Candidatus Vesicomyosocius sp. SY067_SCS001: one gene and its partner. The protein of the gene in region 1 interacts with the protein of each later gene in a pairwise test. Links are inferred from orthologs where the notes say so. Each region holds a gene or a part of one and is shown on either strand. Other genes may lie near its edges.

Region 1 (6,173 bases):
AGATAATTTTTATTAAAAAATAAAAAATCATAATTTTTTAGAGGATTTTTTGGTATGATACTTGACAAATTCTCATATTCAAACATATGAATAGTTACGACTCTTCCTCTATTGAAGTTTTAACAGGTCTTGAACCAGTACGTAAACATCCAGGCATGTACACCGAAACTGAATGTCCAAACCACCTTGCTCAAGAGGTTATTGATAATAGTATTGATGAGGCAATTGCTGGGTATGCTTCAAAAATTAACGTTGTTTTATATAAAAATAATTCATTATCTGTTGAGGATAATGGTCGAGGTATACCTGTAGATATTCACCCTAAAGAAGGTAAATCAGGTGTTGAGGTAATCTTAACAAAACTTTATGCAGGTGGGAAATTTTCAAATGACTTATACCAATTTTCAGGAGGATTACACGGCGTTGGTATTTCAGTGGTTAACGCCCTATCTACTTTAGTAGAGGTTTGGATTAAAAGAGACGCTAAAGAACATCACATAACTTTTTCAAATGGTTCTAAAAAAACAGAACTTAAAGTAACTCGTAAGGTCAATAAGCATAACACAGGCACTATCATTAAATTTACACCTGATGCGCGATTTTTTGACAATATTAAATTCTCCGCAACTAAACTACATAATAATCTACGTTCTAAAGCAGTTTTATGCCCAGATTTAGAGATTAATTTTTATAATGAAATAAACAAAAAAACAAATAAATGGATTTATAAGAAAGGCTTAAAAGATTATCTATCCAGGTCTTTAGATGGCTTAGATTATCTACCAACAAATCCTTTTGTTGTTAATTATAAAACTAATGAACAACAACTTAATTGTTCAATTGCATGGACACAGTATAACACTAATATTATAGCTGAAAGCTACGTTAATCTTATCCCAACAATTAGTGGAGGTACACATGTTACTGGATTAAGATCAGGACTTACCGAAGCTTTAAAAGAATTTTGCGAATTTAGAAATTTAATACCAAAAAATATTAAACTCACTCCTGATGATGTTTGGCAAAAAATTTCTTATGTGTTATCCGTTAAGATAATGGATCCACAATTTTCTGGACAAACTAAAAAAAGACTCGCTTCTAGAGAATGTATTAGTTTTGTTGCAAATATAGTTAAAGACTCTTTTAGTATTTGGTTAAATCAACACACTAGTATTGCAAAAGAAATCGCTCAACTAGCTATTATCAATGCGCAAATAAAACTTAAAACTAACAAAAAAGTTATTCGTAAAAAAATAGTTAGTGGTCCTACCCTGCCTGGAAAATTATCAGACTGTATCAGCACTGACCTCAATCAAACAGAGATATTTCTAGTTGAAGGTGATTCTGCAGGTGGTTCTGCTAAGCAAGCAAGAAATAAAGAATACCAAGCTATTTTACCCTTGCGCGGTAAAATTTTAAATACTTGGGAAATTGATTCTGAACAAGTACTCGCTAGTAAAGAGATCCATGACATTAGCATTGCAATTGGTCTTGAACCTAATAGTGAAAATTTATCTAATTTAAGATATGGTAAAATTTGTATTCTTGCCGATGCAGATTCAGATGGTGCACATATCGCTACATTAATTTGTACTTTATTTGTAAAACATTTTCCAAAACTTGTTCAAGATGGTCATATTTTTGTTGCAATGCCCCCCTTATATCGTATAAATGCAGGAAAAAAAGTTTACTACGCCCTTAATAATAATGAACGAGACACCATTATTAGGAAGGTAGAAAACGAAAATAAACGTGTTAAAATTCAAATTCAACGGTTTAAGGGTTTGGGTGAAATGAATCCTTCTCAACTAAGAGAAACTACTATGCTGTCCCATACTAGACATTTAATCCAACTTACATCAAATAACCCGTTACAAGTTTTTAAAACTATGGATATGTTGTTAAGTAAAAAACGCGCAGCTGATCGAAAAAAGTGGTTGGAAGAAAATGGGAATTTAGCTAATGCTTAATACTAAACATAAAATCAAAGCAATTATTCTTTTATCTGGTGGATTAGATTCCACTACTACTTTAGCCATTGCTAAATCAAAAAAATTTAAATGCTATAGTCTAAGTTTTGATTATGGTCAAAAACAAAAATCAGAGTTACAATCAGCTAAAAAAATCGCTAAAATATTTATAACTTCTGAACACAAAGTGGTAAAAATATCATTATCTGGTATTAGTAAATCTGCTCTAACTAATGATAATATTGATGTACCAAGATTCTCTCAAAACAATAAAATCCCAATTACTTATGTACCTGCCCGCAATACTATTTTTTTATCTTATGCACTAGCATGGTCAGAAGTATTAAATTGTCAACATATATTTATTGGTGTTAATGAACTAGATTACTCAGGTTATCCTGATTGTAGAGAATCTTATATTAAGGCATTCGAAATAATGGCTAATCTTGCTACCAAACAAGGTATTGAAGGACAAAAATTAACCATTCATGCCCCACTAATTCATTTAAACAAAGCACAAATTATAAAAAAAGGACTTTCCTTAGGTGTTGATTATACACTTACAACAACGTGTTATCAAGCAGATAAAAATGGAAAAGCCTGTGGTATTTGTGATGCTTGTGAATATAGAAGATTAGGCTTTAAAGAGGCAAGAGTGCCAGATCAAACTAGATATCAAATTTAGCATTATTTGTATAGAACATTCTAATGAAAAATTTTGTAATTTAGTCTTGTATACTTCTTTTTTGACGATAAAATAATAATTTTTTGTAAATAGTTAAGGAAATGACAAATGAGTATTGAACAAAGAGTAAAAAAAGTTGTAGCTGAACAATTGGATGTAAGCGGGGATGTTGATAACAATGCCTCTTTTGTTGATGATTTAGGCGCAGATTCTTTAGATACTGTTGAATTAGTCATGTCTCTTGAAGATGAATTCGAATGTGAAATTCCTGATGATCAAGCAGAAAATATTACTAATGTTCAACAAGCAATTGATTACGTTAGTAATTTATAATTCTATTTATCAAACTTAACAAGTAAGGCGCTTATTTCTTTGAAATAAGCGCCTTACTATATTTTCCAACAAAAATAATATGAGTAAAAGAAGAGTTGTTATTACAGGTATGGGTATAATTTGTCCAGTTGGTTTAAGTGTTAGTGAATCTTGGGATAATATCCTCAAAGGCTACTCTGGTATTGCTTCGCTTACTAACATTAGTACCAAAGGTCAATCAGTTACTTTTGGTGGCTCAGTTAAAAATTTTAAAGTCACTGACTATCTAAGACCTAAAGATGCTAAAAAAATGGACACCTTTATTCACTATGGCATGGCTGCTAGCATTCAAGCTATTGAAGACAGTGGTATTGAAGTTACTGAGAAAAATGCTTGTCGTATTGGTGTTGCTATTGGAGCTGGTATTGGTGGGCTCGGCACAATTGAAAAAACCGCAGATTTATTTAGAGAAAAAGGTGCAGGACGTATTTCACCTTTTTTTGTTCCTTCTTCGATTATTAATATGATTTCTGGTAATCTATCTATTAAATATGGCTTAAAAGGACCTAATTTTGCCATTACTACTGCTTGCACTACAGGTACTCATAATATTGGTAATGCTTCTCGTTTAATTGAATATAATGATGCTGATGTGATGATTGCTGGTGGTGCTGAAATGTCAACTACCAATTGTGGGTTGGGGGGGTTTGCTGCAGCACGTGCATTATCTACTCGCAATGATGATCCAATAAGTGCTTCACGACCATGGGATAAAGACAGAGATGGTTTTGTACTTGGTGATGGTGCAGGTGTTATAGTATTGGAAGAGTTTGAACACGCGAAGGCTCGTGGAGCAAAAATCTATGCACAAGTATCGGGTTATGGTATGAGTGGAGATGCTTATCATATAACACTACCTTCAAAAGGTGGAGAAGGTGCGGCTAGATGTATGCAAAATGCTATGAAAAACTCAGGTATTAATATTGATGAAATTAATTATATTAACGCACATGGAACTTCCACATTAGTGGGTGATCAAGCAGAAACAGATGCTGTTAAATTAGCCTTTAGAGAGCAACACGCTTATAATATTGTAATAAGCTCAACCAAATCAATGACTGGACACTTATTAGGTGCTTCTGGGGGTATTGAAGCTATCTTTACCACACTCGCAATTCAAGACCAAGTGGTACCACCAACCATTAACATTATTAATCAAGATCCAAATTGTGATTTAGATTATTGCGCTAACGAAGCAAGAGAAATGACAATTAACCATGCTATTTCTAATTCATTCGGATTTGGAGGTACTAATGGTTCAATTGTATTGAGCAGAATTTAATACCTTTTATAATTGATTATTTTATGGTTGAATCAACAACTTTAATTTTATTAGCATCAGCTATTAACTCCTCAACAAACTCATAAATTGCAATTGCACCATTCTGTACACTACTAAGTGCAACCCTTTTATTCATAACTAAAGACCAGCTTTCCTCAGTTGCAACAAACTTTACAGCCCCGCCAATCAATGCCAAAATAATAATAATACTGAGAATAAATTTAATCATGTTTCTCCTTAGTTGTATGAATAATACCATTTGCTTTTAATAGGGCATTAATTAAGGGTTTTTCACCCCTGAACTTTATATATTGTTGCATAAAATCTAGGCTACCTCCTATCTGTAAAATATTATACAAGAAATCTTTAGAAGCATCAGAGCCAATACCACCTTTCTTTTGCACATAATAATAAGCATCAGCCGCCAAAACTTCTGCCCATTTATAACTAAAATATCCTGCTGCATAGCCACCATTGAAAATATGTTCAAAAGTATTTAAAAAACGATTTTCATTTATCATTGACATTAGAGATGTTTTTCTTTGAACTTGTTTTAATATAGTGTAACTATCTCTAGTAGATATGTGTGTTTTAAGATCCCACAATGCAAACTCACACTGTCGTAACATATTCAATGCTGAATTAAAGTTTTTAGAAGCAATAAGTTTGTTATACAATTCATCAGGTAAAGACTTTCTAGTTTTATAATGACTTGATATAAGAGAAATCACTTGTTTTTCAAATACATAAAACTCCATATACTGACTAGGTAGTTCAATTCCATCCCACGGTACACCAGATATCCCACTAGCACAAGGGTACTTAACTTTTGTTAACAGATGATGTAACACATGTCCAAATTCATGGAATAGAGTAATAATTTCATCAAATTCAAATAAAACTGGCTTATCTTTAATAGGAGAGGTAAAGTTACAAACCACAAAAGCAACTGGTTTTTGATTATTAATCAAAGGCTGATAATCTGCCATCCACGCACCAGAACGCTTGTTTTCTCTAGCATATAAATCAAGATAAATTCTACCAATAATCCCACTTTTATTGTTAACATCTAAAACTTTAACATCAGCATGGTAGCTATTTTGTTGTATTTGCTTAATTTTAATTTGATACAAATTTTCAATAGTTAAAAATAATCCTTTTAATACGCTATTCTCTGGAAAGTATGGTATTAAATCAGATTTGTTGAATCCAAATTTTTGTTCTTTAAGTTTTTCACTATAAAATTTTAAATCCCAAGGCTTTAAATCAATACCTGAAAAAACCTTTAATTCTTTCAATTCTAATTGTGCTTGAGATTTAGAATATTCTACCAAGTCAGATAAAAACTGAACTACTTCATCGACAGTGTTAACCATTTTAGATGTAATCGATAATTGTGCATAATGCTCAAACCCTAAAATATTAGCCATTTCAGAACGTAATAATAAAATCTCATCCATAATTGGCTTGTTATTATAATTAGTTGCAGTAATACCCAAATTTGATGCCCTTGATATGTAGGCTATATAGACCTCTTTTCTTAAGCTTCTATTATCTAAATAAGTCATAACATCCATATAAACAGGAGTTTGTAGGCTTAACTCATAACCCTTATCTATTTTAATTTTTGCCAGTTCATTATCACTATAACCTTTTAACTCATGTTTACCAACAATTTTTTTCCACTCATTGGTAGACTTTAAAATATTTTTAGAAAATTCATTACTAAGCAAGCTAAGTTTTTCTTTGATAACTTTAAACCTATCTGCATTTTTACCTTCTAACTCAACACCTGAAAGTTCAAAACCTTTTATGACATTTTTAATAATATGTTGCTGTTGTTTGTTAAGATTTACTCCTCTAA
Region 2 (4,762 bases), 260 kb from region 1 along the record:
AGTGTTGGACACGGTGTTGATATACAACGTGATTTGGATGAGGTAAGAAAAGAGTTAGGTTGAATATGAATGTTATTAATGGTAAAAAAATTGCACAAAATTTACAAGCAAGTATTAAATTAAAGGTTGATATGCTTGATAGAAAGCCAGGGTTGGCAGTTATTTTAGTTGGTGATGATGATGCTTCAGAGGTTTATATTCGTAATAAAGAGAATGCTTGTAAAGAAGTTGGTTTTTATTTAGAAATAATTAATAGATTTGATAATATTTCCCAAGAAGAATTATTATTTGAAATTGATCGTTTAAATCATGATGATAAAATTGATGGTATTTTAGTGCAATTGCCACTACCAAAGCATTTAGATGTTAATTTAGTAATTGAAGCTATTTCTCCTAAAAAGGATGTAGATGGGTTTCATAGTGAAAATATTGGTAAATTAATGCAGAATAAACCTTTCTTACATCCATGTACGCCAAAAGGAGTGATGTTGATGTTTGAATCTATTGGAGTAGATTTGGTGGGTAAAAATTGTGTAGTAGTGGGTGCATCTAATATTGTTGGTCGTCCGATGGCGTGTGAGTTATTAAATGCTAAAGCAACGGTTACTATCTGTAATAGCAAAACTAAAAATCTATCTTGCAAATTAATGCAAGCAGATATCGTTGTTGTTGCAGTTGGTATTCCTAAGATGATTCAGAGTGATTGGATTAAACCTGGTGCTATTGTGATTGATGTAGGTATTAATCGATTGGACAATGGTTGCTTGGTTGGAGATGTTGATTTTGAATCTGTTAGGAAAGTTGCTAGTTGGATTGCTCCAGTGCCAGGTGGTGTTGGACCAATGACTATTGCTACATTATTAAAAAATACATTAACCGCATATGAGGCAAGAATATGAGATTTTTATTAAAAGGATTTAGAAATGGTTTAGGTGCTATTATCGCTTTTATTAGTTGGATGGTTCCAGTTAGTAAGGTTAAACGTACTAGCGAACAACAACACAAAGTAGATGAAGAAACAATTAATATTGAGTTGTATCAGTTTTTTGGTTGTCCATTTTGTATCAAAACTCGCCGAATAATTAAGCGATTAAATTTACATATTATTACGCGTAATGCTCAAACTATTGGCAGTAAATTTAGAGATGAAATACAGCGAGAAACTGGTAAAGTTCAAGTACCCTGTTTAAAAATTACTAATGGCAATGAAGTTCAGTGGATGTTTGAATCTAATGAGATTAGTATCTACTTAAATAAGAATTTTGGATAATATTTTATTAAGGTAAAAAGTTTTTTAATTTTGTAATACTCTCATTTAGCTTAGCTTGAGAATTAGCGGTGATATTGGCATGACCTAGTTTTCGATTTTTGCGTTCAGGTTTATCATATAGATGTAAATGTGTATTTGGCATTTTTAGTACAGTATTAATATCTCCAAGTTTGCTAATAATATTAATCATTGCACAAAATGGATGTGTTGGTGTTGTGTCACCAAGTGGCATGCCAGTGATTGCACGGATGTGATTTTCAAATTGCGAAGTGTTAGTACCTTCAATACTCCAATGTCCAGAATTGTGTACTCTTGGTGCCATTTCATTAACTATTAACCCATTTTTAGTTTCAAATAACTCAATAGTAAGCACACCAATGTAATCCATTTCATCGAGTAAAGTTTGCATGTAATGCTGTGCTGTTTTTTGAATTTTTTCGTTAATATTCTGAGCAGGTGCAATGGTTAATCTTAAAATGCCTTCATGATGTTTATTTTCAACCATTGGGTAGTATTTATGGCTATTATCAATGCCACGTACAGCAATTAAAGAAAGCTCACGTTTAAAATTAATAACCCCTTCTAGAATTGATTCTACATCATTCATGCTTTCCCAGGCTTTAGTAATTTGTTTAGCTTTATGGAGGAGGAATTGACCCTTACCATCATAACCATCGGTTACAGTTTTTAAAATTGCTGGTAAACCAATAGTTTTAACCGCTGCTTTTAAATCTGATTCAGAATTTACTATTTGATAGGGTGCACAAGGAATATTTAGCTGATCGAATAAAGCTTTTTCTCGACCACGATGTTGTGTAATAAATAAGGATTTTTCATTAGGGTGAACAGGGACTTTTTTATTAATTTTTTTAACAATTTCAACTTTAGTATTTTCACTTTCATAAGTAATAACATCAGAAAACTCTATTAAAGAGTTAATATTATTTATATTATCTTCGTGTGCAAACATATGCCCTAATAAAGAGGATGGTTCATCATGAGTTTTACCGGAAAAACCAAATTGGTGATTTAATGGATAGCCAGAAATAGCTAGCATTCTACCCAATTGGCCTGCGCCTAATATACCAACTTTCATCTGTTATTCTTGTGGATTAGGATTGTCTAAAATATCCTGAGTTTGTTTAGCTCTAAAATTAGTTACTATACTTCTAATAGCTTGGTTTTCATTGCCAATAATTTGTGCAGCTAAAATACCTGCATTTTTAGCACCATTTTTACCAATAGCTAATGTACCAACAGGGATACCAGCAGGCATTTGAGAAATAGATAATAAAGAATCTTGACCATTAAGTGCACATGATTGAATAGGTACACCTAATACTGGAACAATAGTTTTGCTAGCTACCATGCCTGGTAAATGCGCAGCACCACCTGCACCTGCAATAATCACTTTAAGCCCACGTTCAAGTGCGTTTGATGCATAGTCGAACATTAAATCCGGTGTTCGATGTGCAGAAATCACTTTAACCTCGTATGGAATATTAAGTTCTTTGAGTATGGTTACTGTGTTTTTCATGGTTATCCAATCTGATTTTGATCCCATAATAACACCCACTAGTACACTCATCAATTTCTCCAAAGTTAAGTATTACTTGAATTATACTTAACTTTAAGTGTTGATGGTAGGACAAAATCATGATGTAGAAAAGGCAAATGTCCAGTGTTTAAGATACAAGTTTTTATGTGATTTTGATTGTACCAATGGCTAATTTTAATTGGCACCAAGGTATCATATTTTCCCAGTACTACTTCTATTGGTATAGATAGTTTTTTAAATTTATTATTTAGGTTTGTGTTAAGTAATATTTCCAATCCCTGATTAAGTGCTTGTGTTGTTGTTGAGTATTGTTCAATAACTTTATTTAATGCTTTAAGTTTTGATTTATTTTTGGTTTGCAAACTAATAAAGCGTTTTAAACCTTTAGATAAATTTAGTTGTAGAGCATTTGAAAATTGCTTAAAATTATTCTTATCTATGCCAAATTCCCAATTATTTGTTTGGATAAAATTTGGCGTTGATGCAATAAGAATAAGGCTTGATACAGTTATTTTACTAGCAATATTAATGGCAAGTAATCCACCTAAAGACCATCCTAATAGAATAGGATTTCTTGGTAAAATTTTGATAATTTCATCACTCCATTCATTAAGTCCACCATAAATATTAGTACTTTTACCATGTCCAGGTAAATCAATAAGTGTGATGCGGTATTGATTTTTATAATTATAAAATAAACTATTAAATATTTCTGAATTAAATCCCCAACCATGAAGTAATACTAAATCAACCCCAAAACCTTCTGTGTTACTGTATAACATATTTAAGTTGGATAAGAAGTTCTTTAATTTGGTTTTGTGTATGGTCGGCATTTAGTGTTATTCTTAAACGAGTTGTGTTTTTTGGTACAGTTGGTGGGCGAATGGCACTGATATGAAAGCCTGTACTGAATAACTTTTTTGAGATGTTAATTGATTTTTTATTATTACCTAAAATTAGTGGCTGTATAGCACTATTAGATGCTTTAATGGGTAGGTTTAGTGCTTTAGAAAGATTTTGGAAATAATGAATATTAGCTAATAATTTAGTATTTTGTTCACCTTCTTTAATTAGTTCTAAGCTTTTTAGTGTGGCACTACATAAAGCAGGTACAATTGCTGTTGTATAAATATAAGGGCGTGATTTTTGGATTAAAAAATCAATTAAATCCTCATTGCCAGCTACAAAAGCCCCCATAGTACCTACAGCTTTACCTAGTGTTGCCATGTAAATTGAATTTTTTGGAATAATTGGCTTAAATACACCAAATCCATGTGCATCATCTTGCATCAAGAATGTATCAGTTTTTTCTACAATTTTTTCAATACCTTTAATGTTAGCCTGATCACCGTCCATACTAAATACATTATCAGTTACAATTAATCCTTGTCCAGTTTGCTTATTTATTTTTTTCTTTAATGATTTAAGATTATTATGTAAATATCGTTGAAGTGGTAAACCGATTAAATGATTTGCATCAATGAGTGAAGCATGGTTAAATTTATCTTGCAATACCCAATCAAGTTTATCCTTAAGTGCAGAAAATACTCCAATATTCGCCATATAACCAGTTGAGAATAACAAGGCTTTTTCTTGTCCTGTATAATTAGCTAATGCTTCTTCTAACGCTTGATGTGCCGCTGTATGGCCGCTAATCAAGTGTGATGCGCTAGCGCCAACACCAAATTTATCAATTCCTTGTTTAAATGCCTCTTTAACTTGTGGATGGCTAGCAAGCGATAGATAGTCATTTGAGCAAAAATTTATCAATGATTTTCCATTAATATTAATTTGAGTATTTTTAGATATTTTTCTTGTACGATAAAGATAATTTTGCTTAAGATTTGATAGATCTTGTGAGAAGTCCATGAATTTATTTTATAGTTTATAGGTAGTATTGATGATACAATATAATCAAACTCTTACTATTATTT

What was found. The genes of interacting proteins can lie anywhere in the genome.
Region 2: the proteins of acpP (region 1) and HUW60_RS03850 interact in binary tests that used the Escherichia coli proteins (3 or more experiments, as listed by UniProt). The link is inferred for Candidatus Vesicomyosocius sp. SY067_SCS001 from one-to-one orthologs.

The regions. Positions count from the first base shown.
Region 1 is NZ_CP054877.1:547,255-553,427, forward strand. The notes cover bases 1,661-4,375. They hold acpP (acyl carrier protein), read left to right. Parts: upstream 1,661-2,763; coding sequence 2,764-2,988; downstream 2,989-4,375. Other genes in these bases: parE (DNA topoisomerase IV subunit B), read left to right, coding at 1,661-1,970; queC (7-cyano-7-deazaguanine synthase QueC), read left to right, coding at 1,963-2,655; fabF (beta-ketoacyl-ACP synthase II), read left to right, coding at 3,068-4,309; HUW60_RS02620 (hypothetical protein), read right to left, coding at 4,326-4,375. Also shown: HUW60_RS02595 (cytochrome c family protein), read left to right, coding at 1-6; more of parE, read left to right, coding at 87-1,660; more of HUW60_RS02620, read right to left, coding at 4,376-4,538; HUW60_RS02625 (M3 family metallopeptidase), read right to left, coding at 4,531-6,173. UniProt on the Escherichia coli protein: Carrier of the growing fatty acid chain in fatty acid biosynthesis.
Region 2 is NZ_CP054877.1:804,998-809,759, reverse strand. Bases 1,742-4,733 are described here. They hold HUW60_RS03850 (alpha/beta fold hydrolase), read right to left. Parts: upstream 3,611-4,733; coding sequence 2,873-3,610; downstream 1,742-2,872. Other genes in these bases: HUW60_RS03845 (aminotransferase class I/II-fold pyridoxal phosphate-dependent enzyme), read right to left, coding at 3,597-4,697; purE (5-(carboxyamino)imidazole ribonucleotide mutase), read right to left, coding at 2,370-2,858; HUW60_RS03860 (5-(carboxyamino)imidazole ribonucleotide synthase), read right to left, coding at 1,742-2,366. Outside these bases: kdsB (3-deoxy-manno-octulosonate cytidylyltransferase), read left to right, coding at 1-63; bifunctional methylenetetrahydrofolate dehydrogenase/methenyltetrahydrofolate cyclohydrolase FolD, read left to right, coding at 66-899; HUW60_RS03865 (glutaredoxin domain-containing protein), read left to right, coding at 896-1,270; more of HUW60_RS03860, read right to left, coding at 1,278-1,741. UniProt on the Escherichia coli protein: The physiological role of BioH is to remove the methyl group introduced by BioC when the pimeloyl moiety is complete. It allows to synthesize pimeloyl-ACP via the fatty acid synthetic pathway through the hydrolysis of the ester bonds of pimeloyl-ACP esters.